Linked DNA regions of Arthrobacter sp. ERGS1:01. The protein of the gene in region 1 interacts with the protein of each later gene in a pairwise test. Links are inferred from orthologs where the notes say so. Each region holds a gene or a part of one and is shown in the gene's direction. Other genes may lie near its edges. The genes, in order: AL755_RS17315 and AL755_RS13465.

What was found.
Region 2: the proteins of AL755_RS17315 (region 1) and AL755_RS13465 interact in binary tests that used the Escherichia coli proteins (3 or more experiments, as listed by UniProt). The link is inferred for Arthrobacter sp. ERGS1:01 from one-to-one orthologs.

The regions. Positions count from the first base shown.
Region 1 is NZ_CP012479.1:2,940,248-2,955,818, reverse strand. Bases 7,427-10,255 are described here. They hold AL755_RS17315 (citrate synthase), read left to right. Parts: upstream 7,427-8,113; coding sequence 8,114-9,397; downstream 9,398-10,255. Other genes in these bases: AL755_RS17305 (TetR/AcrR family transcriptional regulator), read left to right, coding at 9,838-10,255; AL755_RS17310 (hypothetical protein), read left to right, coding at 9,599-9,796; dapC (succinyldiaminopimelate transaminase), read left to right, coding at 7,427-7,888. Outside these bases: AL755_RS17360 (peptide ABC transporter substrate-binding protein), read left to right, coding at 1-712; AL755_RS17355 (ABC transporter permease), read left to right, coding at 915-1,841; AL755_RS17350 (ABC transporter permease), read left to right, coding at 1,834-2,847; AL755_RS17345 (ABC transporter ATP-binding protein), read left to right, coding at 2,874-4,574; AL755_RS17340 (PIG-L family deacetylase), read left to right, coding at 4,703-5,584; AL755_RS17335 (hypothetical protein), read left to right, coding at 5,577-6,002; AL755_RS17330 (putative acetyltransferase), read right to left, coding at 6,034-6,264; fdxA (ferredoxin), read left to right, coding at 6,384-6,707; more of dapC, read left to right, coding at 6,719-7,426; more of AL755_RS17305, read left to right, coding at 10,256-10,461; AL755_RS17300 (hypothetical protein), read left to right, coding at 10,558-11,169; AL755_RS17295 (hypothetical protein), read right to left, coding at 11,181-12,062; dapD (2,3,4,5-tetrahydropyridine-2,6-dicarboxylate N-succinyltransferase), read right to left, coding at 12,098-13,105; AL755_RS17285 (molybdopterin-dependent oxidoreductase), read right to left, coding at 13,185-14,783; AL755_RS17280 (anti-sigma factor), read right to left, coding at 14,955-15,571.
Region 2 is NZ_CP012479.1:2,096,399-2,112,044, reverse strand. Bases 4,682-7,585 are described here. They hold AL755_RS13465 (diacylglycerol/lipid kinase family protein), read left to right. Parts: upstream 4,682-5,622; coding sequence 5,623-6,549; downstream 6,550-7,585. Other genes in these bases: AL755_RS13470 (sugar porter family MFS transporter), read left to right, coding at 4,682-5,541. Also shown: AL755_RS13490 (MarR family winged helix-turn-helix transcriptional regulator), read left to right, coding at 1-546; AL755_RS13485 (hypothetical protein), read right to left, coding at 548-826; AL755_RS13480 (SDR family oxidoreductase), read right to left, coding at 861-1,883; AL755_RS13475 (glycoside hydrolase family 15 protein), read right to left, coding at 1,892-3,742; more of AL755_RS13470, read left to right, coding at 4,087-4,681; AL755_RS13450 (FdhF/YdeP family oxidoreductase), read left to right, coding at 8,350-10,671; AL755_RS13445 (hypothetical protein), read left to right, coding at 10,699-11,277; AL755_RS13440 (hypothetical protein), read left to right, coding at 11,309-11,635; AL755_RS13435 (Dps family protein), read left to right, coding at 11,879-12,442; AL755_RS23255 (hypothetical protein), read right to left, coding at 13,129-13,461; AL755_RS13425 (hypothetical protein), read right to left, coding at 13,833-14,030; AL755_RS13420 (hypothetical protein), read right to left, coding at 14,328-14,819; AL755_RS24645 (DUF4235 domain-containing protein), read left to right, coding at 15,134-15,364; AL755_RS13410 (hypothetical protein), read left to right, coding at 15,615-15,646. UniProt on the Escherichia coli protein: In vitro phosphorylates phosphatidylglycerol but not diacylglycerol; the in vivo substrate is unknown.

The DNA.
Region 1 (15,571 bases):
CGGCGAGGCCGGCCAGCTGCGCCGCCAGGCCATCTCCATGTCGATCGACCGCCAGCAGATCATCGACAAGATCTTCTACGGCAACAAGCAGATCGCCAAGGACTTCACCTCGCCCGTCCTGGACGGCTACAACGGCAGCCTGCCCGGCGCCGACGTGCTGACCCTGAACGTTGCCAAGGCCAAGGAACTGTGGGCACAGGCTGACAAGATCAGCCCCTGGCCCGCAGGCAAGGTCTTCACCATCACCTCGAACATCGATGGTGCCGGTAACAAGGAATACATCACGGCCATGGCCAACCAGATCTCCACCAACCTGGGGATCAAGGCTCAGCTGAACCCGATTGCCACGTTCAAGGAAATGCGCAACCTGGTCAACACCAAGAAGCTGACCGGTGCCTCACGCGCCGGCTGGCAGGCTGACTACCCGTCGCTGTACAACTTCCTCGGCCCGCTGTACGGCACCGGTGCTGGTTCCAACGACGGTGACTACTCCAGCAAGGCGTTCGACGCCAAGCTGACCGAAGGCCTGTCGGCCAAGACGGTTGAAGACGGCAACAAGATCTTCAACCAGGCCCAGGAAATCCTGCTCAAGGACCTGCCGGTTATCCCCTTGTGGTACCAGGCAGTCCAGGGCGTGTGGAGCAACAACGTCAACACGGTTGAGTTCGGCTGGAACGGTGTTCCGCTGTACTACGACATCACGGGCAAGTAACAACGCTTACTAACGCCTTGCATCTAGGGGGACCCGGCGTGGGGGCGCCGGGTTCCCCTTATGTGCTATTGACACACATATGTGTTATTTTCCGTACAACGTGCAGCGGAGAGATCCCGCGCATGCCCTGTACTGACAACTACTGAACAGGTAATTTCATGAACGAATCGCGATTTGGGACGCGGGGAGTGGTGACGCCGTAATGGTCATGTTTACGCTTCGCCGTTTCCTGCAGCTGATTCCCGTCTTTTTCGGCGCAACGCTGCTGGTATATTTCCTCGTCTTTGCAACCCCCGGTGATCCCATCGCCGCACTGTCCGGCGGCAAGCCGATGGCTCCCGCCGTCGAGGCCGCCCTTCGGGCACAGTACAACCTCGACCAGCCCTTCTGGGTCCAGTACGGGCTGTACCTCAAGAACCTTGTAACCCTCAACCTGGGGCAGACCTTCTCCGGTCAGGAAGTTTCGGCCGTCATTGGCCGCGCCTACCCCGTTACGGCCCGTCTTGCCATCATGGCACTGGCCTTCGAAGCCATCTTTGGTGTCTTCTTCGGCGTCATCGCCGGTCTGCGCAAGGGCAAGCTGTTCGACAGCACGGTCCTGGTCGCATCCCTCGTGGTCATCGCCGTTCCCACCTTCGTGCTTGGCTTTGTCCTCCAGCTCGTGGTCGGCGTCCAGCTTCGCTGGGCCAAGCCGACCGTCAGCGGTGCGGCACACTGGAACGAACTGGTCCTACCGGCCCTCGTCCTGGGTCTTGTCTCCCTGGCCTACGTCATTCGACTGACGCGCGCGTCCATCAGCGAGAACATGAATGCCGACTATGTGCGCACCGCAACTGCCAAGGGCCTGAGCCGCCGCCGCGTGGTGCTGGTGCACATCCTGCGCAACTCTCTTATTCCCGTTGTCACCTTCCTCGGTGCCGACCTTGGCTCGCTCATGGGCGGCGCCATCGTCACCGAAGGCATTTTCAACGTCCCCGGCATCGGCAACCTGCTGTACAAGGCCATCCTGAACGGGGAAACCCCCACAGTCGTGGCGGTCGTCGGCATCCTGGTCATCGTGTTCGTGGTGGCCAACCTTGTTGTGGACCTCTTGTACGCCTGGCTCGACCCAAGGATTCGCTATGTCTGAGAACCTGACACCCGAAAATGAGAACCTCCGGACGGCAACCCCGTCCGCCCGGCAGGGCAAAGTGTCCAGCCGGGTCATTGAACACTATGTGGCACCGCTGGAGGAGACCCCCCTGGCCGCCGTTGACAAGGTCGATGAAACCGCCGCACCGTTGAGCCTGTGGGCCGACGCCTGGCACAACCTGCGCAAGCAGCCGTTGTTCATCATCTCCGCCCTGTTGATCGTGCTGGTGGTCGTCGTGGCGATCTTCCCACAGTGGTTCGCCACTGAGAATCCCACGACCTGTCCGCTCGCCAACTCGGCTGAGGGTCCCGCGCCGGGGCACCCGCTTGGCTTCACGCTGCAGGGTTGCGATGTTTATGCCCGCATGATCTATGGCACGCGCGCCTCCCTCATGGTGGGCTTGTTCACCACGATCGGCGTATTGATCATCGGTGGAGTCATGGGCGCCCTCGCCGGCTACTACGGCGGCTGGCTTGACGCCATCCTGGCCCGCCTGGGCGACATCTTCTTCGCCCTGCCGCTGATCCTCGGCGCCATCGTCATGATGCAGCTGCCGGCCTTCCGCGACAACCGCAGCGTCTGGACCGTGGTCCTGGTGTTGGTGATCTTCGGCTGGCCGCAGATTGCCCGTATCACCCGAGGAGCGGTGATCGAGAACCGCAACGCGGACTTCGTGACCGCCTCCAAGGCGCTGGGGCTTTCCCGCTTCAATGCCCTGGTCCGCCACGTAGTGCCGAACTCGCTGGCTCCCATCATCGTGGTGGCCAGTATCTCGCTCGGTACCTTCATCGTGGCCGAGGCAACCCTGTCCTTCCTGGGACTGGGTTTGCCGGACACCGTCATGTCCTGGGGTAATGACATCGCCGCGGCCCAGTCGCAGGTGCGCAACAACCCCGCCGTGCTCCTGTGGCCGGCCCTTGCGCTGTGTATCACCGTGTTGAGCTTCATCATGCTTGGTGACGCGCTGCGTGATGCGCTCGATCCCAAAGCAAGGAAGCGGTGACGGCCATGTCCAACAATGAAAAAGGTATGCCCGTGAACGCCGCAGCACCCAGGAACGACGACATGCCGCTGCTGGAAATCCGCGACCTGGCGATCACCTTCGACACCCAGAACGGCCCCGTCAACGCGGTCCGCAACGCGCACCTGACCATCATGCCCGGTGAAACAGTGGCGATCGTGGGCGAGTCCGGCTCGGGCAAGTCCACCACCGCGTTGTCGGCCATTGGCCTGCTGCCCTCCAACGGGCGGGTCAGCGGCGGAAAGATCATTTTCGACGGCGAGGACATCACCCACGCCAGCGAAAAGCGCATCATCGAACTGCGCGGCAACTCGATCGGCATGGTTCCCCAGGACCCCATGTCGAACCTGAACCCCGTGTGGAAGATCGGCTTCCAGGTCAAGGAGACGCTCAAGGCCAACGGCCTGGACGGCGCCAACTCCAAGGAGCGCGTGGCGGAGGTGCTCTCCGAGGCCGGCTTGCCGGACGCGGCGAACCGCGCCAAGCAGTACCCGCACGAGTTCTCCGGCGGCATGCGCCAGCGCGCGCTGATCGCGATCGGCCTGGCCTGCCGGCCGCGCCTGCTCATCGCCGATGAGCCCACGTCCGCACTGGACGTGACGGTGCAGGGCCAGATCCTTGACCACCTGGACCGGATGACCACCGAGCTTGGCACCGCCGTGCTGCTCATTACGCACGACCTCGGCCTTGCCGCCGAACGTGCCGAAAAAGTAGTCGTCATGTACAAGGGCCAGGTTGTCGAATCGGGCCCCGCGTTGGAGATCCTGCGCAACCCGCAACACCCGTACACGCAGCGCCTCGTCAACGCCGCGCCGTCGCTCGCGTCACGGCGACTGACCTCCACCAAGGTCAGCGAGCCCGCACCCGCGGACGCGCAGCCGGCCGCAGCGTCAACCGGTCGCCGTGCCGCCGCCAAGGGCGAGGACCTGATCGAGGTCAAGAACCTCACCAAGGTCTTCAAGCTGCGCGGCGCGTTGGGCAAGTCCACGGACTTCAAGGCCGTGGACGATGTCTCCTTCAGCGTCAAGCGCGGTACCACCATGGCGATCGTGGGGGAGTCCGGCTCGGGCAAGTCCACCGTGGCGCAAATGGCCTTGAGCCTGCTGGCGCCCACTGAGGGAAGCATCAAGTTCGACGGCACCGACGTGACCACGTTGAAGGGGAGGCCGCTCTTTGACTTCCGCCGCCGCGTGCAGCCCATCTTCCAGGACCCGTACGGATCGTTGGACCCCATGTTCAACATCTTCCGGACCATTGAGGAGCCGCTGAAGATCCACAAGATCGGCGACTCCAAGTCCCGGGAAAAGAAGGTGCGCGAGCTGTTGGACCAGGTTTCCATGCCTGCGGCCACCATGCACCGCTACCCGAACGAGCTCTCCGGCGGCCAGCGCCAGCGCATCGCCATCGCGCGGGCCCTGGCGTTGAACCCGGACGTGATCATCTGTGACGAGGCGGTGTCGGCCCTTGACGTGCTGGTCCAGGCCCAGGTGCTCAACCTGCTCAACGAACTGCAGGCAGAACTGAGCCTGACCTACCTGTTCATCACGCACGACCTCGCCGTGGTCCGGCAGATCGCCGACCACGTCACCGTCATGCAAAAGGGCAGGGTCGTCGAGGCCGCCTCGACCGACGACGTGTTCAACAACCCGCAACAGAAGTACACGCAGGACCTGCTCAACGCCATTCCCGGCGCCACACTGCTGGTCTAGCCACCGGACAAAGGCCGGCATCTCCTTACGTGATTTCACGGATTGGGCGGTGCCGGCCTTTTCTGTGCCCGGTGCACGTGCCCGGGCGTCATTGGGGTCCGGCGCCGGCCAGCGAGTAGATTGGTGGCATGGACACCAGCCCCGCCCACCTGCTGCCCGGCGTCGGCCCCGACGCCACCGTGCTCTTCGCGCACGCCCACCCTGACGACGAAACCCTTGTCACAGGTGCCACGATGGCCGCCTACGCCGCGGCGGGCGCCCGCGTGGTGCTCTTGACCAGCACCCGCGGGGAATTGGGCGAGGTCATCCCGCCCGAGCTGGTGCACCTTGAAGTGGGCCGGGCCGCCGCGGAATCTGGCACGCCGGCGGACGGCACCGGCCTGGCGCGGGTTCGCGAACGGGAACTTGCCGCAGCCCTGGCCGCATTGGGCGTGCGCGAGCACATTTGGCTGGGGCAGGGACCCGCGGCCCCCGAATCGGGCCCCGTCACCTTCCGCGACTCCGGCATGCAGTGGGGCCCCGATGGCCGTGCCATGGCCGCCGGCACCGTCCTGCCCGGATCACTTTCCCGCACACCGCTGGCGGAGCTGGCGGCCCTGGCTGCCAGGGCCATCCGGGACGTCCGGCCGGACGCCGTCGTGACCTACGCGGCCGACGGCGGCTACGGACACCCCGACCACGTGCGCACCCACGACCTTGTCATGGCGGCCCTTGCCCTGGCCGAAACCCCGGCCGACGGGCAGGATGCCTGGACCGTCCCGCACGTCTTTGCCATTGTTAGCGACCGCCCCGAGCGACCCCTGGAACCCGGCGTTCCGCGGATTGCCGTGCATGGCGACACGGACGCCAAGACGGAGGCCATGCGCGCGCACCGGACCCAGATCACGGTTGCCGGGGACCGCTATGCGCTGTCCGACGATGTCTGGAAGGACATCTCCGGCATCGAGGAATTTGTTGATGCCAGCGCAGCGCCAGGCGAGGGGCGAAACGGCGGGGACCGGAATGAGTGATCAACTGGATCCCGGCCTGGAGCACGGCGAGCTGAAATTGCCGCCGCCGCGCCGCTGGGCCGTGGTGGTCGCCGCGGTCGCGGCCGGCCTGGGCACGGGACTGCTCGGCACGTCACTGCACGGCCATGCCTGGTTCGGCAATGGCTTTGTGATTCCAGTGGGTGCCGCGGCGGCGCTGGTCATGCTGGCCGCCGTCGAACTTTTCGTGGGGCTGTGGAGCAGGAATGCCTGGGTCGTGGTGCTTTGCGGGGCGGCGGCCTACCTGTGCGCCGGCACGCTGTCCCTGCAACTGGGCGGCTTCGGCATGATCTCCAACAACCTCCAGGGCCTCGTGTGGCTGTACGGAATCGCCGTCGTCACGCCTCTCACGGGGCTCGTGGCCCTGGGCGTGCTCCGGGCAAAGAAGCCGCGAAAGTAGCGCCGGGGCAATCGCCCTGCGCGGCGCCGTCCTAGATGATGCGCCGGTCCCGCCGCGGCGGGGGAGGCGGCACCTCCTTGGCCAGTTGCACATCGGCCAGCGCCACCACCACCTCGCCCGTGCGCGTGGCGACGGTGCAACTGAGCGCATCCCGCGCCGCCAGTTCACCCAGCGCATCCGTGCTGCCGCCGGGGATCCGGTAACGCACCACCACCCGGGTGCCCAGGGGGAGGCCGGCGAGGCGTGCAAGTGCTTGGTTCACGTCTTCATACTAAGTCGTACCGGTCCGGGCGGTGGTGCGAGGGGGCGTAGCGTGGGGGATAATGAACGTGTCCGGCATCAAGTTCGGACAATGAGTCTTTTTGCGAGGAAGGTCGGGACGTGACGTATGTAATTGCGCAGCCGTGCGTGGATGTCAAGGACAAGGCATGTGTTGAGGAATGCCCCGTTGACTGTATCTACGAAGGCGAACGCTCGCTCTACATCCACCCCGACGAATGCGTTGACTGTGGCGCCTGCGAACCGGTGTGCCCCGTGGAGGCCATCTACTACGAGGACGACACCCCGGACGAGTGGGCCGAGTACTACAAGGCCAATGTGGAGTTCTTTGACGTGCTCGGTTCCCCGGGTGGTGCCGCCAAGATCGGCAACACCCACACCGACCACCCCTTCGTTGCGGCCCTGCCCCCGCAGAACCAGGACTAGAGCGAACAGTTATGGCCTCCACCCCGGCACAGCACGCCCCTGACCGCGCCCCGTTTGGACTGCGTCTGCCCGACTACCCCTGGGACGCCATGGCGCCCTACCAGGCGACGGCGGCCAAGCACCCCGACGGTGTGGTGAACCTCTCGATCGGCACCCCCGTGGACCCCACCCCGGCGCTGATCCAGGACGCCCTGGTGGCGGCAGCGGACGCCCCCGGGTATCCCACCACGCACGGTACGCCGGCCCTGCGCCAGGCGATCGTGGACTGGTTTGCCCGGCGCCGCAACGTGCCCGGACTGAACCCCGACGACGTCATGCCCACGGTTGGTTCCAAGGAACTGGTGGCGTGGCTGCCGATGCTGCTGGGGCTGGGAGCGGGCGACGTCGTCGTCCGGCCCACCGTCGCCTACCCCACCTATGACATGGGTGCGGTCTTTGCCGGGGCCACCGCGGTTGCGGCGGACAACCTTGACGAGCTCGACGCCGACACCCGTGCCCGGGTGCGCCTGGTCTGGGTCAACTCCCCGGGCAACCCGACGGGAATTGTCCGCAACGTCGACGCACTTTCGGCCATCGTGGCCCAGGCGCGCGAAATGGGCGCGGTCGTGGCCTCCGACGAGTGCTACGGCGAACTTGGCTGGGGGGAGTGGGACCCGGAAAACGGCGGCGAAGCCGTGCCGAGCGTCCTTGACCCGCGCGTCACGGGCGGCAGCACCGATGGCCTGCTGGCCGTGTACTCGCTGAGCAAGCAGTCCAATGTGGCCGGCTACCGGGCGGCCTTTGTTGCCGGGGATTCGGCCATCATGGCCAACCTTGTCAACAGCCGCAAGCACGCCGGCATGATCGTGCCCTACCCCGTGCAGGAAGCCATGCGCGTGGCCCTCGGCGACGACGCCCACGTCAGCGCCCAAAAGGCCCTCTACCGCAACCGCCGCGAACAGCTCGTGGGCGCGCTGGAGGCATTTGGCCTGCAAATCCACCACTCCGAGGCCGGCCTGTACCTGTGGTGCACGGCGGGGGAGGACACCTGGACCACCATCGGGCGGCTGGCCGAGTTGGGAATCGTGGCCGGACCGGGCACGTTCTACGGCGAAGCCGGCAACGGATTCATCCGCGTGGCCCTGACCGGAAGCGACGAAAGAATCGCCGCGACCGTGCAAAGACTCACGGTGAATTCTTAGCGATTTCGCGCACATCGGCGCAAAATACGGCGCAGGATTAGTGTTGAGGGGCTCTAAAGCGGTAGTTTCGTAGGTAGACATCTATGCCACCGTGCGCTTTATTCGCTGACTCGTTCTACTGCTGAGCCGCACACAAGTCTTACGGTGCGCGGTGAACCCCGCGGGCGGAAAAGTAGCATAGATCTAAGCAAAGCCTCACAAAGGCCACCTCATGAAGGGGACTCCATGACTGATTCCACGAGTGCAACACTGCGCTACGACGGCGGAGAACTTGAACTCCCGCGCATCGAAGCCGTAGAAGGCAACGCCGGCTATGACGTGTCCAAGCTGCTGAAGAACACCGGCGCGGTCACCTACGACCCCGGTTTCGTCAACACGGCCGCCACCTCCTCCGCGATCACGTTCATCGACGGTGACGAGGGAATCCTGCGCTACCGCGGCTACCCGATCGAGGAACTGGCCCAGCACTCCAGCTTCCTGGAAGTGTCCTACCTGCTCATCTACGGGAACCTGCCCACCCCGGCGGAGCTGGACAAGTTCGACCAGCGGATCCGCCGCCACACCATGCTCCACGAGGATCTCAAGGGCTTCTTCGGCGGCTTCCCGCGCGACGCCCACCCCATGCCGGTGCTGTCCTCGGCCGTGTCCGCGCTGTCCACGTTCTACCAGGACTCCCTGGACCCGTTCGACGACGAGCAAGTCGAGATGGCCACGATCCGTCTCATGGCCAAGATGCCCGTCATCGCCGCCTACGCGCACAAGAAGTCCATCGGCCAGCCCATGCTGTACCCGGACAACTCCATGAACCTCGTGGAGAACTTCCTGCGCCTGAGCTTCGGCCTGCCCGCCGAGGCCTACGAGATGGACCCCGTAGTGGTCAAGGCCCTTGACCTGCTGCTGATCCTGCACGCAGACCACGAACAAAACTGCTCCACCTCCACGGTGCGCCTGGTGGGCTCCGCGAACGCCAACATGTTCGCGTCCGTCTCCGCCGGCATCAACGCCCTGTTCGGCCCGCTGCACGGCGGCGCCAACGAGGCCGTGCTGAACATGCTCCGCGATATCCAGGCCAGCGGCGAGCCCGTTGAGAAGTTCGTCGAGCGCGTGAAGAACAAGGAAGCCGGCGTCAAGCTCATGGGCTTCGGACACCGCGTCTACAAGAACTACGATCCCCGCGCCAAGATCGTCAAGGAAACCGCGCACGAGATCCTCGAGAAGCTCGGCGGCAACGACGAACTCCTGGCCATCGCCATGCGCCTGGAAGAAGTTGCGTTGACGGATGAATACTTCATCTCCCGCAAGCTCTACCCGAACGTGGACTTCTACACCGGCCTGATATACAAGGCCATGGGCTTCCCCGAAAAGATGTTCACGGTGCTGTTCGCCATTGGCCGCCTGCCGGGCTGGATTGCCCAGTGGCGCGAAATGATGAAGGACCCGCAGACCAAGATCGGCCGCCCGCGCCAGCTGTACACAGGCGAACCGGAGCGCATGTACCCCTCGCGTTAACCTATGCTCCCGCTCCCCGGCCGCTCCCACTGCTCGCAAGCTCGCAGCGGGTCCCTCGCGGCCGGGGCCCCAGGCTTGACCACCGGTGGTCGAGCCTGTCGAGACCTCGACGGCGGCGGGCGGCTTTCCCTTGCGGATCGCCGCCCGCCGCTGTCGTGTACCCGGCCCCAAGAAATCCCATCCACTTCAGGAGAATTACGAATGTTGAAAATGCTTGTCCAGTCCTCCGCCCTGGCCCTGGGGCTTGTCACCGTTGTTCTCGGCGTCGTGGCACTTGCCGGGCACTCCGAGCTGTTCCCGTTCGTCATAGGTGCAGCGGTCATCACGGTGGTCCTGGTGGTGCTCTGGATCGTCGAATCGAAGAAGGGTGCCTCGGCCAGGGACGGCCAGTCCAAGTAGCCGGCACCACAAGGGCGAAACATCTGTGCTAAAAAAGATGTGTGCCCAAAATTGTTGACGCGGATGACCGCCGCGAACTTGTTGCAGATGCCGTCTTCGAAGTCATTGCCGACCGTGGACTGACACAAGCCTCACTACGTAACGTGGCGGAGAAAGCCGGGCTGGCGCTTGGCTCCGTACGGCACTACTTCGACAACCAGGCCGAGCTGATGGAATTCGCGTTCCGGGTCAATTCCGAACGCATCCACCTGCGGGCGCTGGACAAGCTTGAGGAACTCGAGTCCGGCAGCCTGCCGTCCGATGCCCACGCACTCGTGGACGAATGCGCCGTGGTCCTGGAGGAGCTGCTCCCTCTGGATGCGCAACGCCGGGCCGAGGCCGTGGTCCACATGGAGTTCATGCTGGCCGCCCGCACTGATGGCAGGCTCTCCGACGCGGCACAGGACGATTACCGGGCCACCGGCGCCGTCGTCGGCCGGGTGGTGCTGCAACTGCTGGAAAGCGGGCTCATGGCCGGCAACCCCGAACCCGTTGACGAGGCCGAGCGGCTGATCGCCGTGCTGGACGGGCTGAGCCTGCGCCTGGTGCTCCAGCCCGGGTGGTCGGCCCCGGAACAGGGCCAGGCCACGCTGCGCCGCCACCTGGTGTCACTGCTGGAAGGGTAGCCGCTTCCTGATTGCCCGCCCAGAAAACCCTGGGGAAGAGTAATCTTGAATGAGGGAGTGCCGCGGGATGTCCGGCGGCTACTGGAGGCGATAACTATGCATCATACGGGTGGACCCGGCTGGCGCATCACCATGGATACCTGCGGGCCCATGATGATAGCCCTTTACATTCGCGACGTGGCGGGTTTGACGGGTGCCGGCAGCCCCGCCCTCTCCCATGCGGAGCCGCACATCCGGGCAGCAGACCACAGCCGGCTGACGGCCCATGTCGGCGGCACCGACGCGCTGCGGGAGCAATGGGAGCAGTGGTGGACGGAGCTGTTGGCCGGCTATCCCGAGACCGAGGCATCCATGACCCCGCCGGACTTCCCCGAATTTTCCGCCATGCCGGCCCTGCACCGTGTGGTCCAGGCCCATTTTGGTGCCGCCCTGACCTGGGCGCGCGAACAGAACAGCGCCTATTCCCTCATGGCGGCCGAACGGGAGACCCTGGGCGGGCACAAGATCCTGGCGGACCTGGTGCAGAACCGCGAGATGGAATTGGGACGCAGCGCCCGGGACTTCACCCTGACGATCGTGGAGATGCCGCTGGCCGAGCAGCGCGCCTGGTTCATTGAGCCGAACCGCTTGATCATGAGCCAGCACCTCCTCGACGACCAGCCAACATTCCTCAGCTACGTCCAGCCGGTGGTGGAACTGCTCGTCTAGGTGCTGCTCGCCTAGGGCGCTGCGGGCGCGGTTGCCAGGAGCACCGTAACCTGGCCGGCCGGGGACGGGTCCTTGGCCGGCTTCCAGCCAACGTTGGTGCCGGAGTCGTTCGCGGCCCGGTCCCATTCCTGGCCGTCGTAGCTGACGGCGGTGATCCCCAGCGCCGACGCGTTGGCGACGGCCCACTGCGCCGCAGCCCAACCCACGGAGTCCGTGACCGCCAGCTGCACGTTCGCCGCGGATCCGCCGGAGGTGACCGGGATCTGGCCCAGTTCGGCGTGGATCGACGTCTCCAGGTCCTGCGGGGATCCCGCCGTGGTGGCCGCAGGGAGCGTGCAGCTGAAAGTGGCGGGCGTCTGGCCGGTCAGGGCCGAGGCAAAGGCCCGGGACAGGTCCTCGTGCTGGGCGTAGGCGTGCGGGAACGCCGAGCGCTGCACGATCTGGGCGGCGTCGTTCAACGGCATGTCCACGTAGCCGTCCACCTTGTCCAGGGCGTCATAAAACGCATTGGTCGAGTAGACGGGGTCCATGATCTGTTGGGCCGTGCCCCAGTCCTGCGAGGGGCGCTGCTGGAACAAGCCCACGGAATCCATGTCCCCGTAGTCGATGTTCCGCAGCTTGGACTCCTGCAGGGCCGTGGCCAGCGCAATGGAGGCCGCCCGTGCCGGCATGCCCCGCTGAACCGAGATGGCCGAGATCAGGGCGGCATTTTGGGCCTGTTCGGTGGTCAGGCGGAACGACGCCGTTCCCACGGCGGCCGTGCAGCCAACGCTGAGCCCGGGCGCGAACGCATCCTTGAGGTAGTTCGACACCCAGATGCCGCCGCCCACCAGCAACGCGGCCGCCACCGCCGTGACGGTAATCCAGGCGGTGAAGGCGCGGCCGCGCCTCACGGCAGGGCGCCGATCGTGGCGGAGGTCAAGCGGCCCTAGTTGCTGTGGAGGGAGTCGTTGAGCTCCACGGTGGAGCCCTTGCGCGGCAGCACCTCGACCTCGCCGGTGCTGGAGTTGCGGCGGAACAGCAGGTTGGCCTTGCCGGAGAGCGCGCTGGCCTTGACGATTACGGTGGTGTCCTCGCCGTCGTCGTTCTTCGGGCCAAGCACGCGCACCCGGGTGCCGGCGGTCACGTACAGGCCGGCCTCCACGACGGAATCGTTGCCGATGCTGATGCCGACGCCGGAGTTGGCGCCGAGCAGTACGCGCTCGCCCAGGGTGATGCGTTCCTTGCCGCCGCCGGACAGCGTGCCCATAATGGACGCGCCGCCACCAACGTCGGTGCCGTTGCCAACAACGACGCCGGCGGAGATGCGGCCCTCCACCATGGAGGCGCCGAGCGTGCCGGCGTTGAAGTTGACGAAGCCTTCGTGCATGACGGTGGTGCCGTCGGCCAGGTGGGCGCCCAGGCGGACGCGGTCGGCGTCGGCGATGCGCACGCCGGTGGGCATCACGTAGTCCACCATGCGCGGGAACTTGTCCACGGAGTAGACGATGACGGTGCCGCGGCGGCGCAGCTTGCCACGCGTGAGCTCGAAGCCCTCCACCGGGACGGGGCCGAAGTTGGTCCAGGCCACGTTGGCCAGGGTGCCGAAGATGCCGTCGAGGTTCAGCGAGTTCGGGGCGGCCAGGCGGTGCGAGAGCAGGTGCAGGCGCAGGTAGGCGTCGACGGCGTCGGCCGGGGCGGCGTCCAGGTCGATCTGGGCAAAGACCACTTTCTGGGTCACGCCGCGGTCGGCATCCGTGCCGGCCTCGGCAAGTGCGGAAAGTTCGGGATCGGCGTCGGGGGCTGCGCCGAGGGAATCAACGCCGGCGCCCAGGGCCGGGGCGGGGAACCAGACGTCCAGCACGGCTCCGCCGTCGGCGATCGTGGCCAGGCCAAATCCATGGGCGGTGCGCTCGGTGGCGTCGGAAGCTGTCGGGGAGGCGGGTGTCTGCGTCATGGATAAAGTCTATCGATACGCCGGGCGGTGGCGAAAAGCCGTCCAGCCCCGCACGCCTCACCCGCCCCGCTCCGTCGGCTCATACGACCGTGAACGTAATGGAATGCCAGCCCGTGGAGCCGTCGGGCTCCGGCGGGGCCTGCTCCTCGATCTGCAGCACGCCCTGGGCGTTGTAGGCGCGGACCTTCACATTGTGCGTGCCTGTCGTGGCGCCGTCCCACATGTACGACCACTGCCGCCACGTGTCCACGGAGGCCTCGGCCGAGAGGACCGCCGGCTGCCATGGGCCGCCGTCGAGCTGGATTTCCACCTTCGAGATGCCCGTGTGCTGCGCCCAGGCGGTGCCGCCGATGCCTACCTTGCCGGCGGGCACCCGGGCCAACGCCCGCGGCACCTCGACCCGGGAGGCGGTCTTGATGGGGCCGTGGGAGGACCAGCCGCGGGTTGTCCAGTAGCCGGTCTTCGCCGCGAAGGTGGTGACCTCCAGATCCACCACCCATTTGGTGGCGGAGACATAGCCGTACAGGCCCGGCACCACCATCCGCACGGGGAATCCGTGTTCCAGCGGCAGCGGCTGGCCGTTCATGCCAACCGCCAGCAGGGCGTTGCGGTTGGCGTCCTGGAGGACCGGCAGCGGGGTGGAGGCGCTGAACCCGTCGACGCTGGTGGAGAGCACCATGTCGGCGCCCGGCTTCGGCTTGGCCCGGGCCAGGACCTCGCTCAGCGGGTAGCCGAGCCATTTCGCGTTGCCGGCCAGATTGCCGCCCACCACGTTGGAGACGCAGGTCAGCGTCACGTAGGTCTCAAGCAGCTCGGCGCTCAGGAGGTCGTTGAAGGACATGGTGAATTCCTCCTCGACCATGCCGTGGACCCGCAGCTCCCACTGGTTCGGATCAACCTCGGGCACGATCAGGGCCGTGTCGATCCGGTAAAAGTCGTTGTTGGGGGTGACGAACGGGGTCACGCCGGACACGGCCGACTGGACGCCGCCGGGAAGTGTTGGGGCGGGGGTCTTGGGCGCCGGCAGTTTGAGCGCGTCACGCACTTGCCGGGCCGTGTTCCGTGCCGAGGAGAGGATGTTTCCACCCACGCCGATCACGATGGCGGCTCCCGCCACCAGGGCCGACCTCACCAGGAAGGTGCGCCTGCTGGGCAGGGCGGGGGCGTCGTCGTCCTGCTCGGCCGGCACTGGCTTGGCAGCGCCCGCGTTGGTCAGGTAGCGGAGGGCCGCCAGTCCGGCCAGCGTGCCCACCAGCAGCGGGACGAGGTCAACGGCAGAGGCGCCGGAACGGGAGATGATGCAGGCCCCCATAACCACGGCAAAGGCAACCACCATGGCGGCGCCGGCCACGAACTTCCTGCGGGCCACCACACCTGCGGCCGCGGCCAGGACGATCGCGCCCACGGTCAGCGAGAGCAACAGCACGGTCTTGTCGTTCGTGCCAAAGGTGGCGATGGCGAAGTTCTTCATCCACGGCGGCGTGAAGTCGATGAACGTGGACCCCATCGAGGTCAGCGGGGAGGAAACGGTGGCGAAGAATGCCGACAGAATCTGGGCCACGGCAAACAGCACGCCGGCCGCGATCACGCCAATGGCCGCGCCGGTGAACAATCCCCACCAGAAATGCGTCGCCTTGCCCTTGCTTGTGGTGCCCTTGTGTTTGCTGGCCGGTCCCATGACGGGCTCCTTAGTACTGATTTGACGTGCACAGGTGTGGCTACCGGGATGGAACTGGTAGCAATGCTTGCCTGTACTTCGGAGCCGGTTGCGCCGCGGATTGGAAACGGCGGACCCCCAATGTGGGGATCCGCCGTCGTCCGGGCCTTCGCTGAGCCGTAAGCCCGGGTCTTAGAGGGCCTGCACCAGGATGGGAGTGGTGGTCGGTTTGGGTGAACCGCCCGCGGGCTCCACGGTGATGCCCACGTGGGTTGCGCCGCCGAGCGGACCGTCAAGGACCTGCATGCTCGGCACCGCGGGATCGTGGTCGTTCATGAGGCCGGCGGCCACGGCGCCCGTGGCCGAGATGAACCACAGTTCGTAGGTCTTGCCGGCCGGAGGTGCCGGCAGGTTCCGGACCATGACCGCGGCCTGGTTGGCCTTGCCGGAAGAGGCAACCGTGACGGTTCCGCCGTCGGCAATGCTCGAGGTGGCGATCTTGGCGTCGGAGGATGCCATGATGGCCAGCAGTGCCTGCTGTTGCTGCTGGATGTTCTTTGAGTCGGCAACCTGTGAACTCTGCGAGTTCTGGCCGATCGCCCAGCCGCCTACGCCGACGCCGCCCAGCACGGCAAGGGCCGCCGCGGCGCTGACCAGGGGAACCCAGCGGCGCCGCTGCACGGGAACAGCGTGCGTGGACCGGCTGCGGGCCGAGGAAATGTCGCGGACCACGTTGCTGGCCGGCAACTGGCGGGTGTTGCGGATGGCGGCCATGACGTTGGCCTTCAGCTCCGGCGGGGGAGTCTCCT
Region 2 (15,646 bases), 840 kb from region 1 along the record:
GATTCCCCCGGCCTTGCCAGTGACAGCTCGGCCGCCGAAGGTATCGCAGCGGAGTCCGCCGGCGATATCGACGCGGCGATGCGCGCCGCCCGCGTCTTCCTTGCCGTCATCGCCCAATCGGTAGCGGAAGTTGAACACCGGGTCACCTCCACGCAACTACGGGTCTTGGTCTTCATCGCAACGCATGGGCCGCAAAACCTCGGGGCGGTGGCCGTCGATCTGGGCGTGCACCCCTCCAACGCCACCAGGACCTGCGATCGGCTGGTTGCTGCGGGCTTGCTGGACCGCCGGGACAACCCAGCCGACCGGCGATATTTGCTGCTCGCCCTCAGCGCGAAGGGCAAAGCCCTGGTGGATGGCGTGATGGAACACCGGCGCGCAGCCATTGCCGCCGTGATGAACAGGATGCCCTCCGCATTGCGCCGCTCCATGGGGCCGGTGCTGGACGCTTTTGCCCGGGCCGCCGGGGACGTCACCGATGACGAGCGTTTCGCCTTGGAATTGCGGGACAGACCCCTTCGGGGGCGGTCCGGGCCTAGGATCTGAATCACCGGGCCTCCAACGCGGCAAGCGTCGAGGCAAGGGTGGCATCAACGCCGGCTGGCTTGCGCCACCGTTGATCAGCACAGGCGACGGCGACCATGGTTCCGGCATGGGCCAAGTCAACGAGGGCACCACACCGGTGTGCGGTGGTTCCGGCCCGTGCCAACAACAAGGCCTGGAGCACATGCCGGGTGCCGAGGACTCGCATGAGCACAACGGTGCCGGGAGACGGCGCTGCTCCGGTGGCGACCCGGTAAAGCAGCTGGGCCGGACCAGCTGGCACAATCCGTAGCTACCCCGGATGATCTCGAGTGTTTTCATCGACGCACCTGACGACCCAGGAGTATCCCCGTCGCTGCGGCTATTCCGAGGACCGCGACGCCGGCCCCCACCGCCAGCACGCCGTGATGGTGGGACGCCCAGAGTTGGGCGCTTCGCGGAGTGGAACGGGCGTCGAAGGCACCGTGTGTGCCAAAGTCGGCATTAGCATCCTCCGGCTCCCAAAGATTTTCCGGTTGGTCCGACGGTCGCGTTTCGCTGGTTTGCTGCGAGGCGTACCCCGTTCGGCCTAAGTAGGCATCCAAGAGCCCGGGTGCCACCGCATTGGCCAACAACGTGGCAGCTGTGCTGCCGCCAACCCAATACTCGCGCCGCCGCGGATGGTTGGCGGCAAAGACGACCGCACGGGCCGCCACCTCGGGTTGATAAATAGGGGGGACCGGTTGCGCTTTCTTGGGCAGCCGGGACAGAACCCAGGAGAATTGTGGCGTGTTAACTGCGGGCATCTGCACCATCGTGGTGCGGATGCCGCTGTGCTCGTGGAGCAGTTCGCAACGCAACGATTCATTGAAGCCCTGGATGGCATGTTTGGCACCGCAGTAGGCGCTTTGCAACGGTATTCCCCGGTAGGCCAAGGCGGATCCAACCTGGACGATCGTGCCCTGGTTGCGGGCGCCCATGCGGTGCAAGGCGGCCATGGTGCCGTAAACGTAGCCGAGGTAGGAGACGGCGGTTACCCGCGCGAATTCATCCGGCTTGATCTGGGTGAAGGGTGCAAAGACGGAGGTGAAAGCCACATTGACCCACACGTCAATGGGACCTAGTTCTTTCTCCACCCGGTCCGCCGCGGCATCGACGGCGGCGGAATCCGACATGTCCACGGAAATCGTCAACGCCGTCCCTCCGGCCGCCGCCACTTCCGCCGCGGCGCCGTCGAGCCCGGCCTGGCCCCGGGCCAGCAGGGCCACCGTGGCGCCCCGGCGCCCAAAGGCGATGGCGGTGGCCCGGCCGATCCCGCCGCTGGCTCCAGTCACGACAACTATCTGGTGAATGGTTTCCATTGTTTCTCCTAAAGGTTGATCCGGTTCGGTACCGGTGGCGTGGCAAGCCGGCTTGCGGCCTCGAGCAGGGCGGCATGGACGAATGCCTGTGGGAAATTGCCGCGGAGCTGGCGCTGTTCGACGTCGTATTCCTCTGTGAACAGGCCGGTCGTTGCGCAGGCGGCGCGGTTGCGTTCAAACCAACGCATTGCCTCCGCTTCACGGCCTTGCTGGTGTGCGGCCATCGCCATGTCGAAGCCACAAAGGAGAAATGCACCTTCCGCCTGATTGAGGGAACGTGCATCCTGTCTGAACCTGTAGACATAGCCGTCGCGGCTCAGCTCGGACCGGACGGCCTCCACCGTGGCCAGACTGCGGGGGTCAGCCACCGGGATGGCGCCCCGCAACGTTGGCAGCAGCAGGGCCGCATCGACCCGGTCGTCGTTCGGGCTGCGCTGCCACCGGCCGCTCGGGTGCAGGCAATCGGCGGCCGTGGCGGCAACAATCGTGTCAGCCAACGATGTCCATGGCACGCCCTGGGCCGGCGGGGCATGGACAGCCATGGCCCGCAGGCCCGCGGCACAGGTCAACCGTGAGTGGGCCCAATGGTCATTGTTGAGCTCCCAAATTCCGGCGTCGGGCTCCTGCCAGCGGTCCGAAATGGCTTGCACCGCCACCTCGGCGGCCCGCCAGTTTTCCAGATCCAAGTGGTCGTAGCCCGCTGCGGCCGCAAGGAGCAACAGGGATTCGCCGAAGGCATCCAGCTGGAATTGTTCATTGACCCAATTCCCAACTTTCGCGGACCCGCCCGGATAGCCGGGCAGAGCGAGTGAGGTTTCGTCCGGAACCCGCCCCCCGCTGACTGTGTAGGCCGGTTTCAGGCCGGGCCCATCCTCCAGGAGCCTGGCGGTGATGAAACGGACGGAGTCATCAAGGAGCGAATAGTCCCCGCATGCGGCAATCGCCTGGCCCGCGTAGCACTGGTCGCGGATCCACGCGTAACGGTAGTCGTAGTTGCGTTTCTCCTGGGCACGTTCGGGCAAGCCAAGTGTGGCTGCCGCGACCATGGCCCCACTGGCTGCGGTCATGCCACGCAACACGGCATAGGACTGGCGGGCATCGTCGGGCGCTATGGTTTCCGACAGCATTGGGACGGCATCATGCCAGCTGGCTTCTGTTTCAGCCCAAGCGACGCGGGCATCCACCGGTGCCGAGGTGAACGGCAGCTCGGACAATTCCAAAACGAAATCATGAGCCTCGCCGGGGGCCACCTCGAGACGAAGGTGAAGCACGCCCTCACACACCGTGGCCTCTGGGGCCCCGCTCAGGCGGATGTGCAAGGGGCCGCTACGAGCCGTCCAGATCCCGTCCGCACATTTGAGCCGTGTCATGGCGTGCCGGCCAAACCCGGCCGCAACTTCAAAGACCACATTCATTTCCGCCGGACCCGAGACCGCATGCACGCGTCGCAACAACACTGCCCGATGCGGGTCGGCTGGTTGTGCCAGGGCCTCCCGGCATTCAATGATTCCATCGGTGGTAACCCAGCGGCTCTTCCAAATCAGTGTCCCTTCCTGGTAACTGCCGCCCCAGACGTACCGGTCACAGGCAGGCGTCACCGCGAAACTGCCGCTGCCACCAATCAGGGAGGAAAAGGACGCCGCACTGTCCCACCGAGGGGCGCACATCCAGGCGACATCCCCGCGGGGGCCGATTAATGCCGACCGTTCGCCGTCGGCAATCATGGCATATTCACGCAGCACGTGCGGGGATTGGGGGCTTTGCGTTGTTGCCGACATATTTCCACCGTAAGCGCAATGATTGCGATAGCGCAAGAGCTTGCGGAGCGCCCCCACCACCCAAAGGGACCAAAACACCACCAAAATCCCGCATCATTGCTGCACTGATCCGCAACGAAAATCCAGCCAAAATTGCCATGCCATTTCCCCTGGACGCAATGGACTTTGCGCTGAAAAGCGATCATTGCGGGCTTCTTTGTGCCGGAGTATGTTTGATGTGTCCACGCCAGTTGAGCAGATGTCTGGTGATGTTCACGCCAGCAAGGGCGCATCCACCGGACGGCACGAGTGCCGGGATCGGAAGCCGCTCCGCCCACGAAGTTTCGCAACCTCACGGAACGGAATGCCACCTCCCGTGCTCCACATGCCACGGCGGCCCAGCCTTGCTGAAGTGCCAACGATCGGATTAGAAAGCCGGTAGGGAAATGGCTACTTCTTCATCTGCGCGCCCGGGGCACCCCAGCGCCAGTTCGTCCTCAAAGTCTTCAAAGCAGGGGAAAGTAGTGGGGGTGACTGTTGCTGCAGCCCTAGGTGGGTTGCTGTTTGGGTTCGATACATCGGTCATCAACGGGGCAGTAAATTCCATCCAAGCCACCTTTGCCCTCAGTCCGGCGGTCCTTGGATTCACCGTGGCCGTCACCTTGATCGGATGCGCCATCGGGGCCTGGTTTGCCGGCCAGCTGGCCGATGTATGGGGCCGAAAGCCGGTTATGGTACTCAGCGCCTCATTGTTCGTGATCAGCTCCATCGGATCCGGTTACGCATTCGCGGTGTGGGACCTCATGCTGTGGCGCACGATCGGGGGGCTGGCCATCGGAATCGCTTCCGTCATCGCCCCGGCCTACATAGGTGAGATTGCGCCGGCCAACAGGCGCGGTGCCCTGAGTTCCCTGCAACAACTGGCAATCACCCTTGGCATTTTCATTGCTTTGCTATCCGACGCAACTTTTGAACGGTCCGCCGGTGGCGCGGGTGATGTTCTTTGGTGGGGATTGCCGGCATGGCGGTGGATGCTCTTGGTTGGGGTCCTCCCCGCGCTTATATACGGGGCACTGTCCCTGACCATTCCAGAGTCACCACAGTTCCTCATTCGTAAGGGCCGGGACCAGGATGCGCTGAGGGTCATCCAACACACCACCGGTTCGCCGAATCCGCCTCAGCGTGTGGAGGAGATCAAGGAAACCCTGGAAAATCAACGCCATTCCAGCTATCGGGACTTACGCGGTCCCGCCCTCGGCATCCAGCCCGTTCTGTGGATTGGAATTAGCATGGCGGCATTCCAACAGCTTGTAGGCATCAACGCCATCTTCTACTACTCCACCACGTTGTGGCAGTCTGTCGGATTCAGCCAGCAGGACTCGTTCACCACTTCCGTCATCACGGCCACGATCAATGTGGTGCTAACGTTCGTCGCCATCTTGTTCGTTGACAAGGTCGGACGCAAGAAGCTGCTCCTGGTCGGGTCCGTCGGCATGTTTGTGGGCCTCGTCGCGGCTGCCGTCTCCTTCGCCCAAGCCACCGGTTCCGGAACCTCCATTACACTGCCATCGCCATGGGGGGCTGTCGCCCTGGTCGGAGCCAACCTGTTCGTGATCTTCTTCGCCGCCACGTGGGGCCCGGTAATGTGGGTGGTCCTTGGCGAGATCTTCCCAAACAAGATGCGGGGTCTGGCCTTAGGGATAGCCACCGCCTTCAACTGGGTCTTCAACTTCCTGGTCACCCTGCTCTTCCCGATCCTGAGCCAGGCAGTGGGACTCGGATTTGTTTACGCCGGATTCGCCCTGTTTGCCGCACTGTCCTACTGGTTCGTGAAATCCCTGCTTCCCGAGATCAAGGGCTTGGAACTTGAGGACAAAAACAAATTGCTCCGGCACAGCTAGGAACATGCCACCCCGGACCGGTCTTTCCAGCTCTCGGCATGAGTCCCCACTAAAGGTCTTCGATCGGCAGGAGAATCACTGATGTCACAACCAAGGGCCGTCCGGCCCAATCGCGCGGCTCTCATCGTCAATCCGCTAAAGTGCAAAACCATCGATGTGCGGCAGATAGTGAGCACGGCATGTACCGGGGAGGGATGGGCGGAGTCGCTGTTCCTGGAAACCACTGCCGATAGCCCTGGAGTGGCCCAAACACGACACGCCCTGTCCGAAGGGGTGGATCTGGTGATCGCCGCCGGGGGCGACGGCACGGTTCGTTGCGTGGCACAGGCCTTGCAGAATACGGGCACCGCATTGGGCCTCATTCCCCTCGGAACGGGAAACCTGCTCGCTAGGAATCTAGGCCTAAATATCAGCAACCCGGGGGCCGCTGCCCGAGAGGCGCTCAGGGGAAGCGATCATCCCATCGACGTGATCGGGGCGATCCTGGATCAGGACAAGGCGCAGCAGCTGTTCGTTGTGATGGCCGGTCTGGGATTCGATGCAGCGGTCATGGCGGATACCAATGTCAATCTCAAGGAGTCGCTTGGGTGGCTGGCGTACATCGAGGCCGGGATTCGCAAGCTGCCTGGCCGGCCCGTAAAGGCATCGATCAGCATCGATGGCGGACCGGCGTCGGCCCACCGGTTGCGAGGCATCATGAGCGGCAACTGCGGGAAACTCCAAGGAGGGGTTGAAATCTTCCCGGGTGCACGGTTCGACGACGGCAGCTTTGACCTAATGACCCTCGCCCCCAGTGGGACGTTTGGCTGGATGGGTGTGCTTGCCGGGCTGCTGAGCCGCGGACGAAGCAAGGACCCTTCCATCCAGTACTTCCGCGGCAAGAAGGCCGAAATATCCCTAGCCAAACCACAAGCCCTCCAGTTGGACGGAGACCCCCTCGGCGATGTGTCACATGTGATCCTGACAATTGATGCGGGGGCACTGCTGGTAAGGAAATTCTGGCCATGACGCCGATGCGCCGTCCTCACGGCCAGCCGGTCCCGGTGCGGGGTTTGTTGGCGGTGCCGCATCCTTCCGCTCCCCGGGCGGTGACTTCAGGCAGACCAAATTCAGGCAGACAATTGATGTCCGCCGGTGCCGCGGTGCAAGAATCTTTCCGGGCCACCGCGGGGTCGCGGGCCCGAATCGAGCCAAGCCCGTAATCCCGCAGGATCACGGAATTCCAGTTCGTCAAGATAGGCTTGGCGAAGGGTCACGATGTAGGCCTGCAGCGCCAGGGATTCCGCGCCCTCCAGCCATCCGTAGCTGCGGCTCCAGGCCTGGCAGAGGTCATGGTTGTCGTAAGCCTTGATGGGCGGTGCGAAGACGGCCGCCTCAACAGGGACCCTGGGAGTGGATTCCGGTTCGGGGGTGGAGGGGGCCGCCAGTGGAAGATGGGCTGTCCTGCTGATAATGAAGTTCACGGTCAAGGGAGAAGTGAGGAAAAACGCCAGTATCAGAGGCCAAAGCCACGCGCCGAGAACGGTGTCGAATCCAGCGACAGCGAGGAACCCGACGCCAGCGGATAGGGCATGGATGGCCGCCCGGCGGTGAGGGCTTCGCGTGAGTGTCTTGGCGGGTCCTACAGGGGTGGTGCAGTACGAAACCACGGCACCCCCGGCGGCTCCGGTACACAAAAGTGTCATCGTCGATGAAAGCGGATAGGCAACGGCTGCCAAACATGCTCCCATGACTGCCATTGACTTAAAGGCCGCAAGCCATAGCCGCATATACAGATTCACGGGGCATCATCGCCCAGCGGGCATTCCGGATTTTCACCTATGGGAGTGGGCTGCACACCTGCGCGCAGCCCATGTCCGGCCACTGGCCATCCCCGAGCACTCCACGGTATCCCGATGGCTGGCATCACTGACTTATTGCTGGAGTTCATCATGGCAGGCCCGTCGAATTGCGTTGGATCGGCCTGCCTGCTGGGCTCTAATTCATCACTTTTAGACTATCGCTCCGGCTGCGCTGTGACTAGAGCTTGCAGGACCGCAATTATTGCGGGATTCAACTACCGCGACCGGTCCAAGCTAACAGCGCGGGAATCCGTCCGCGGGTGGGTAGTGCTGTTTCACAAGCGGGCGAGGTCCATGGAAAGACGAATATGCGCGGACCTTGCAGCAACCGCCGAATGGTTGGGCATTTTGGGTCTCACCCGGGCGGCATTGTTTCCTTTTGCGGGTTGGGCGAGCACAATGGCGTCCATGAGTGAACTGTATACGGCCTCACGGCCGGTCATCTCAGATGCCGCAGTAATCAGCGCCATTCGGGAGGCCACGATAGAACTGCACGAGATTTTGGGCGCGCATGGAATCGACATGTCTTTTGAAGCCATAGCGCTCTTGGGTCACACCGAGTCCTGGGACAGCGATGGAAAGCGGTGGGTTCACGTCATGTGGGCCACTGACGATGCTGAGTAGCCGTAAGCCTTGAGGCCGCCGGGCGATGAAAGGATTGCCGTCTTGACCCGGCTGAGCCGTTGGCTCAGATGGCTTGGCTCTGGCTTGAGCCAACCGACCCATTGCGGAGGTGTTTCGAGCTGTCCTGACCGAGCGAAAATAACAGGGTAGGGACTATTTCGCAAAGATTGCGACTTTGTGATAGTTGCGAATCGCAAATCTTTTTGGTTGAATTCCCGGCAACCATTGCGGCCATCCAAGGGGGGCTGCTATACCGAAACTAAGCACAACTTTCGCACCAAGGTCTGCCGCGCAACCGCCAAGGCACCTGTGCGTGGAGCCTCCAGTGAAGAAGGTGCCTGGCATGAAAGGCAGCAAACCACCAGTAGCAGACCCGACCGATGCCGAATTGCAGGTGAGCGAGCCGAAGCGGTGGGCGGCCGGCTGGCCCAGCCTATACGAATCCCTGCCGCTTGCGTTGACCGAGATGGGGGTGGATCGGTCGTTCAAGACGCTAACGGCCCTCAATCAGAACCGCGGCATTGACTGCATGAGCTGTGCGTGGCCGGACCCGCCACATCGCAAGGTGGCGGAATTTTGTGAAAACGGGGCAAAAGCTATCAGCTGGGAGGCAGACCTGCTGAAAGTCCCGGCGTCGTTCTGGACGGACCACACGGTCTCATCGCTGCGCGACCGTAGCGAATACTGGCTTGGCCAGCAAGGCCGTTTAGTCGAGCCGATGTACAAAGCCTCGGGGGAGGACCACTACCGGCCGATCGGCTGGGACGATGCCTTCGCCGTCATCGCCAGGGAGTTGAAAGCCCTTGATTCACCCGACGAGGCAACGTTCTACACGAGCGGGCGCACCAGCAACGAGGCGGCCTTCGAATACCAGCTGTTTGCCAGGGCTTTCGGCACCAACAACCTGCCGGATTGTTCGAACATGTGCCATGAATCCACCGGTGCCGCCATGGGAGAGGTCATCGGCGTTGGCAAGTCCGCGATTTCCTACACGGACTTCGCCAAGGCGAACCTGATCATCATTATGGGCCAGAACCCCGGTACCTGCCATCCGCGGATGCTGACTGCACTGGAGGAAGCCAAACGCGGCGGCACGAGCATCGTCGCGGTCAATCCGCTCCTGGAGGCCGGGCTGATCAATTTCCGGAACCCGCAGCGGCCCCGTGGCTTAATTGGAAAGGGCACCGATCTCGCGGACCAATACCTGCAGATCCGCCTTGCCGGGGACATGGCCCTGATGCAGGCGGTCTCCAAGCGCGTCCTCGACGCCGAAAAGGCCGCCCCGGGGACGGTCCTTGACCACGCATTCCTCGCCAAGCATTGCGATGGACTGGAAGAATTCCGCACGTATCTGGAGGACCTTGACGAGGCTGATGTACTGGCTGCCACCGGCTTGGAAACCAAGGAAATTGACGAGCTGGCGAACCGCTACTTGAAGGCGGAGAAGGTTATTATCACGTGGGCGATGGGCCTGACCCAGCACAAGAAGGCGGTCCCCACGATCAAGGAGATTGTTAATCTGATGTTGCTGCGAGGCAACATCGGCAAGCCCGGGGCCGGACCGTCGCCCATCCGAGGCCACAGCAACGTCCAGGGCGATCGCACCATGGGCATCTGGGAGCAGATGCCGCCAGAGTTTCTGGACGCACTGCAAAGTGAGTTTGGTTTCAATCCACCACGGGAGCCGGGCCTGGACGTCGTCGACAGTATCCGCGCCATGCGTGACGGCAAGGTCAAGATCCTCTTCGCCATGGGTGGCAATCTCGTTTCGGCAGTTTCGGATACCGACGTCGCGCAGGCGGCCATGCTGAAAACCATCCTGTCCGTGCAGGTCTCCACGAAACTCAACCGCTCCCATGCGTTTGTTGGAGATCAGGCACTGATCCTGCCGACGCTTGGCCGTAGCGAGATCGACCTGCAGGCCGGCGGACCGCAATTCGTCACGGTGGAAGACACCGTCTGTGCCGTGCACGGGTCCGCCGGGCGGATCGAACCCATTTCGACGGCGGTCCTCTCCGAGGTCGCCATCGTCTCCCGGCTTGCCCGCGCCGTCCTCGGCTCGGACCACCCGGTGAACTGGGCCGGCTTCGAGGCCAGTTACGACACCCTGCGCGAACACATCTCCCATGTTTGCGACGGCTGCGAAGACTATAACGCCAAGGTCCGCCAGCCTGACGGTTTCGTGCTCCCGCATCCTCCCCGCGACACCCGAACCTTCCCCACCGCTACCGGAAAGGCCATGATCACCGTCAATGAGCTGGAGACCATCGAGGTTCGGGAGGGCCGCCTGCTGCTCCAAACCATCCGCTCACACGACCAATTCAACACCACCATGTACGGTCTCAACGATCGGTACCGCGGGGTGAAGAAGGGCAGGCACGTGCTCCTGGTCAACCCCGAGGACCTCGCGGAATTGGGTTTGGCTGACGGCGACTATGTGGATGTTCATGGCGAGGCGGCCGACGGCGTAGACCGGGTCATGACCCAACAGCGCATCATCAGCTACCCGACGGCCCGCGGCTGTGTCGCAGCCTATTTTCCCGAGGCAAATGTCCTCGTCGCACTGGACGATGTGGCCGAAGTGAGCAATACGCCCATTTCCAAATCAGTCGTCGTTCGGCTTGAAAAGGTCGCCGCCCCGTCCTTTGCGACTGGTCACCATTGATTCGCATACTCGCCAAAGGTTTCAGAGATGTCATTTGAAACATCCACATTCGTCCCCCTGGCGCTCGGGTTCTTTGGACTCGGCACCGGCTACCTGATCTACGGACCCCAGGAAATCTTCCATTGGCCCAAACGCGACGTGGCCGTGGACAAATCCACCGGAATCTGGGGCATTTGGATGCCCGGCTTTTGCCAACTCCTCACCGGCATCTACCTCTTTGTCGGCCTGACCTGGTTCCAGGTATTCAAGGACCCGCCCCTCTACATGGCCGCCCTCGCCTTCTCCGCGTATGGAATCCACTGGTTCGCCTTGGGCTTCAACCGTTGGCAAGGCAGCGATCCCCGCCCCAATGCGGGAATGTCCGTGGCCTTCACCCTGATCTCAGTTCTGGGCCTCGTGGTGTTCTTCAAAGCCGGAGACTGGCCCGTTGCCCTACTATTTTGCGGATTGACTGCCGTGTATGTCAGCGACTTTGTGCACAGCATCGGTGTAAAAGCCGGAGAGCGCGCCCTGGGCCTTTTTCACATTGTCACGGGCCTATGGCTGATGTACCTGACATTCGCGACCGTACTCAACCTGGCCTCGGGCATGCATCTGCCCCTGTAGCCCGGAAACTCTCCAGCGAAAGGAAACGGCCATGAACAACTTGATCCATCAGGATGACCTCAATCCCCTGATCCAGAACGGTGGCACCGTCCACGACCGCTCAGGTGAACAGATCGGCACACTGGGAAGGTTTTACGTGCCCGACGGTACCCACGAGGCGGCATGGGTAACGCTGGCCCCCGGGTTGTTCTCGACGTCTGAGACTTTTATCCCGCTGGATAGTGCCTGGATCGACGGTCTGGCTCTATATGTGACTTTTTCAAGGGAGAAGATCGAAGCGGCTCCGCGGCAGAACCGGGACGGCGTGCTCACTGGAGACGAAGCCCGGGAACTGGTGGCCTACTACGGGGCCCCGTGACGTCGGACGGCCCCGTGGTGCGCGGGCCAAGCACAAGTACGTCATGGTGCAGCTTTGGGAATCGTGTTGCTTAGGCAATGCCCCACGACAGCCATGGAGAGGCAATTAAATTGGTTGGATCCCAGCAACCGCACGGCCTGTGGCCGAATTCCGCCCCGCAGTGCGGTGGCAATGCGGTGGTGCACTCGTTACGGTGGAAAGTAGGACGGTCAATTGAAATTGGCCGCTTTGAGAGGAGTTCCAATGGTTTCCAAGAAGACTTCCACCGCCAAATTTACTGTCCCGGGTCTGTCCCTGAAGGATGGACATCACGTGGCAAAGATCCTGCAGGGTAGGTTGTACGCCCTGAATGACCTACAACTTACACTCAAGCATGCACACTGGAATGTAGTGGGCAAGGACTTTATCGGTGTCCACGAAATGCTCGATCCCCAAATTGAACTCGTCCGGGCCATGATTGATGAAACCGCCGAGCGCATCGCCACCCTGGGGGTGTCCCCGAACGGGCTTCCCGGTGCCATGGTTAAGGAGAGGTCCTGGGACGACTACTCCGTAGGCCGGGCTTCGACCACCGAGCACTTATCCGCGCTGGACATCGTTTACGACGGCATCGTCGCCAGCCACCGGGACGCCATTGCCGCCACAGGGGATCTCGACCCCGTCACCGAGGACATGCTGATCGGCCAGACAGCGAAGCTTGAACTCTTTCAGTGGTTCATGCGCGCACATCTGGAGAACGACGGCGGCAACCTCCGGCACGACGAGCCACCGAGCCACAAGAGCGGTACATCGGCCGCCAAAAAGTAGGCGGCGGCTGAACTGGCGCCTTCGCCCTTGTTGTTCTTTGCCACGCATCGCGGACCGCTCGCCGTCTTTGAGCTCCAGCCGGCGTAGCGCAGGCCACGGAACTTGATCATTGGTACGGTCGCCGTCGGCAGTGATAGGCAAGGCCCAATGCCATATCCATATGGGGTACTCCAGGAACAGGCTGCCTGTTGCTTGGGCGGCTCGTGCGGCCGCGACACCGGCGCCATCGTGGTCCGTGTGGCCGTCATTTGACCAAGGTGCCACGATCAAGGTGGTGCCGGGACCCCCGGCCGTTGCCGCAATTTCCGCTTCCAGTTCCAAGGCATGAGCGGCGACGTCTCCATCGGGGATGCCCAAAACCCGGTGATGAGCCCCGGGAGCCACAATTGCCAGGGCTTTTTGCAACTCGTCGGATCGCAGTTTGGCGAGGTCTGCGGAGGAGTGCGTTGGAGAGCCGGGGTGCGATCGTTCGCCCAGCGTGGCCACCAATACGTCCGTGGCGACGCTGTGGTCCGTTGCCCGTTTGAGCAGCCCGGCTGCGCTCAGCGTCTCGTCGTCAGGATGTGCAGCCACGACCACCAGACGCGCAAGGGATCCCCAACCGATGTCCAGGGCTGGCATGGCGGCAAGTGCGGTGCTTCTCAACCAATCGGATTCAAGTGCGGAGTCCTGGTTGTGCGTGAACTTCACCATGGTGACTCCTGGGGTGATCCGCCCGGGTTGAGCGCCAGCAGTGCGGCTCCGTGCGCTGCCAAGGACCGCTCAGCATGGTCCTGTCGGAGATAGAGCTCGAGGTCAGCCACGCGCTGGAGGTGGGCGCCTTCGAAGGCCAGCGGCTCCGGGCCCATGCCGTGGGCGGCCACCGACAGCACGGCTTCGGCGGCACCAACGACCGTGGCCCGCAGACAGGCGGACCTTATGCCAGCTGGGATGGCATCCTCGTCAGCACCTTTGCTGGCATCAGCAGTGACGGCCGCCGCCTGGAATGCCGCCTGGGCGGACCACACCGCTTGGTCCATCCGGCCCAGGTGCCAGAGTGCAACTTGGTCTGGGTTCCGTGAGCGAGAATGCTCGTGCGAGCGCCTGGCCACTGCTAACGCGGCACCGTGCCAAATGGCGGCAACCCTGGCCCCTACCCAGGCAAATCCGGGCCTGCTGAGATACGAACCAGGTGCTCCTACCGGCACTGCCGGGACGTTGTTGAAGGACAATCCTGCGCTGGGAATTGTGGGCAGGCCCAACGTCAGCCAGGGCCGTTGGTCCCGGGTGATTCCGTGGCTGCGCAGATCCGCGGCGAAAAGTTGGACCAATTGTCCGTTTCGTGCAGTGACTAGGGCTTGGCTCAGGCTGTCCGCAAGTGAGCACCAGAGGGCTTGTCCCCGGTCAGGTGCTAGCCGTGGCTGTCAGAGGCGGTCAGCACCTCTCCCGGAGCCTGTGCGGCGAACACGCCCCATGTGGACCCTGCAATGTTGAGGTCCCCCTGTCCCGCTTGGGCAAGGATTGACAAGGCATCAAGGTGGGGTTCGATGATGCGCGCAGCGCTCAATCCGGCCGCACCCAGGGTTGCCAACTCCTGCCAGAGGGACAAGGTTTCGCCTTCTGGGGTCGGGGGGTGAAGGCCCCATTGTCCGTGCCAGCTCAAGCGTGGCGGCCACGTCCCCGTTGGATCGCTCTGCAGAGGGGTGTAGGTCATCGAGCCTGGCCTGTGCTTGGCCCGCCCCGCGCAATGTTGACGCATCCAAGAGCACTCCACCATGCTGCGGGAGCTCACGCCCGGGGGGCCGGCGCCTCGCGGTTTCCGCGTCATATGGTTTCGCTGTGAACTTCAGTGGAAATGAAACCGGATCCTCATGTTATTGGGGTGTGTGGGCTTGGACGACGCCGGTTAGGCGCTGCCACCTGATGCGTCGGCGTCCGATTCAGAGGAGAAGGACTCCCGGTCGTTACGGGCGGGCTCGGTATTTCCGTCATCCAGGGGCGCATCAGTGGAGGGTGCTTCAATCGGGGATTCATCGCTGGGGTCCACACGGGCACCGAGGGCATCCGCTGTGGCAAGCTCGTCGCGGAACTGTTCGTCAGCTCCGCCGAACCTCCCCGCTTCGGGCTCGCCATCGCTGCCTGCATCCTCATCGTCAAAGAAATTCTTCTCCGGGGCTCCCAAGCTTCCGTCGCTGGTCAAGGATTCGACATCGCTTTCTTGATCACGCAGGGTCGGATCCGGTGATCCGGGGTTGGTGTCTGCGCTTCCGGGCACTTCGTCCTCGGGAAGCGGGGCTCCGTAGCCGCCTTCAGCTTTGGTGGGGTCGTTTTCGCCATTGGTGGCGTCGTCGCTATTCATGGAGTTCTCCTTCGATTGTTGCTCGACTCGAATGGTCATGACGTGAGCGGTCACGCCGGGATGGATTCGCTGCTGTAAGGGGCCTCTAAGCGCAGGCTGGCTACGGCCAGGCTGAAAAGCCCTGATGTGGGCCGGGAACCCCCGCTGCTTGGGGCCATGTGCCGCGTGTTGCTGGCGACGGGGTGCAGGACGGGCCACCCTGGGGCGGGCCTGCCGCGTGAAGCAATTCAGGCCTGAACGGCTGGACCGTTGATTCCACTGTAACCACATGCGGCAGCTTGCGAAAGCCTCCTCGGTTCGGAACAGTGGGTGGTGAAGGCAACATCGTTCTGAGCAGAAATGGAGGCCATGCCATGAAAATCCTGATCAAGCTTTTGGGTGTCGGCGCAAGCCTCGCGGTGGGCGCCGGGGCCCGCAGGGCGTTGGGGGCTGTCTGGCGCAAAGGTACCGGGAACAAACCTCCCAACGAAGCCACGGATTTACGCAACCCCATGGCCGGTGTGTTGGTGTTTGCGCTGGTAACCGCAGTTTCCGGGGCCGTTACCGGGTCGTCACCCAGCGGCTTGGGAAGAAGGCAGCGGTGAGGTTGGAGGCGAACGCCAAGGACGGATAGCAGCTTAGCTTTCTCCGGTCGTCCAGGTGGTCCAGTTCAGCGGGTGGCATGAAAGGGCAACTTTCCCAGAAATTGCCGCCAGCGATTCCGGGTAAAAGCCACTTTGGCCTCAATCATACGACGGTAATATATTGCATGAGATTTTCAACTTAACGCCCAAAATCAACACTAGAGTAAAAATATGGGAGACCACCGGAATCCTTCTCTGATTGAGGCGCCACATGAAAAATCGAATCGTTCCATACAGCATCGC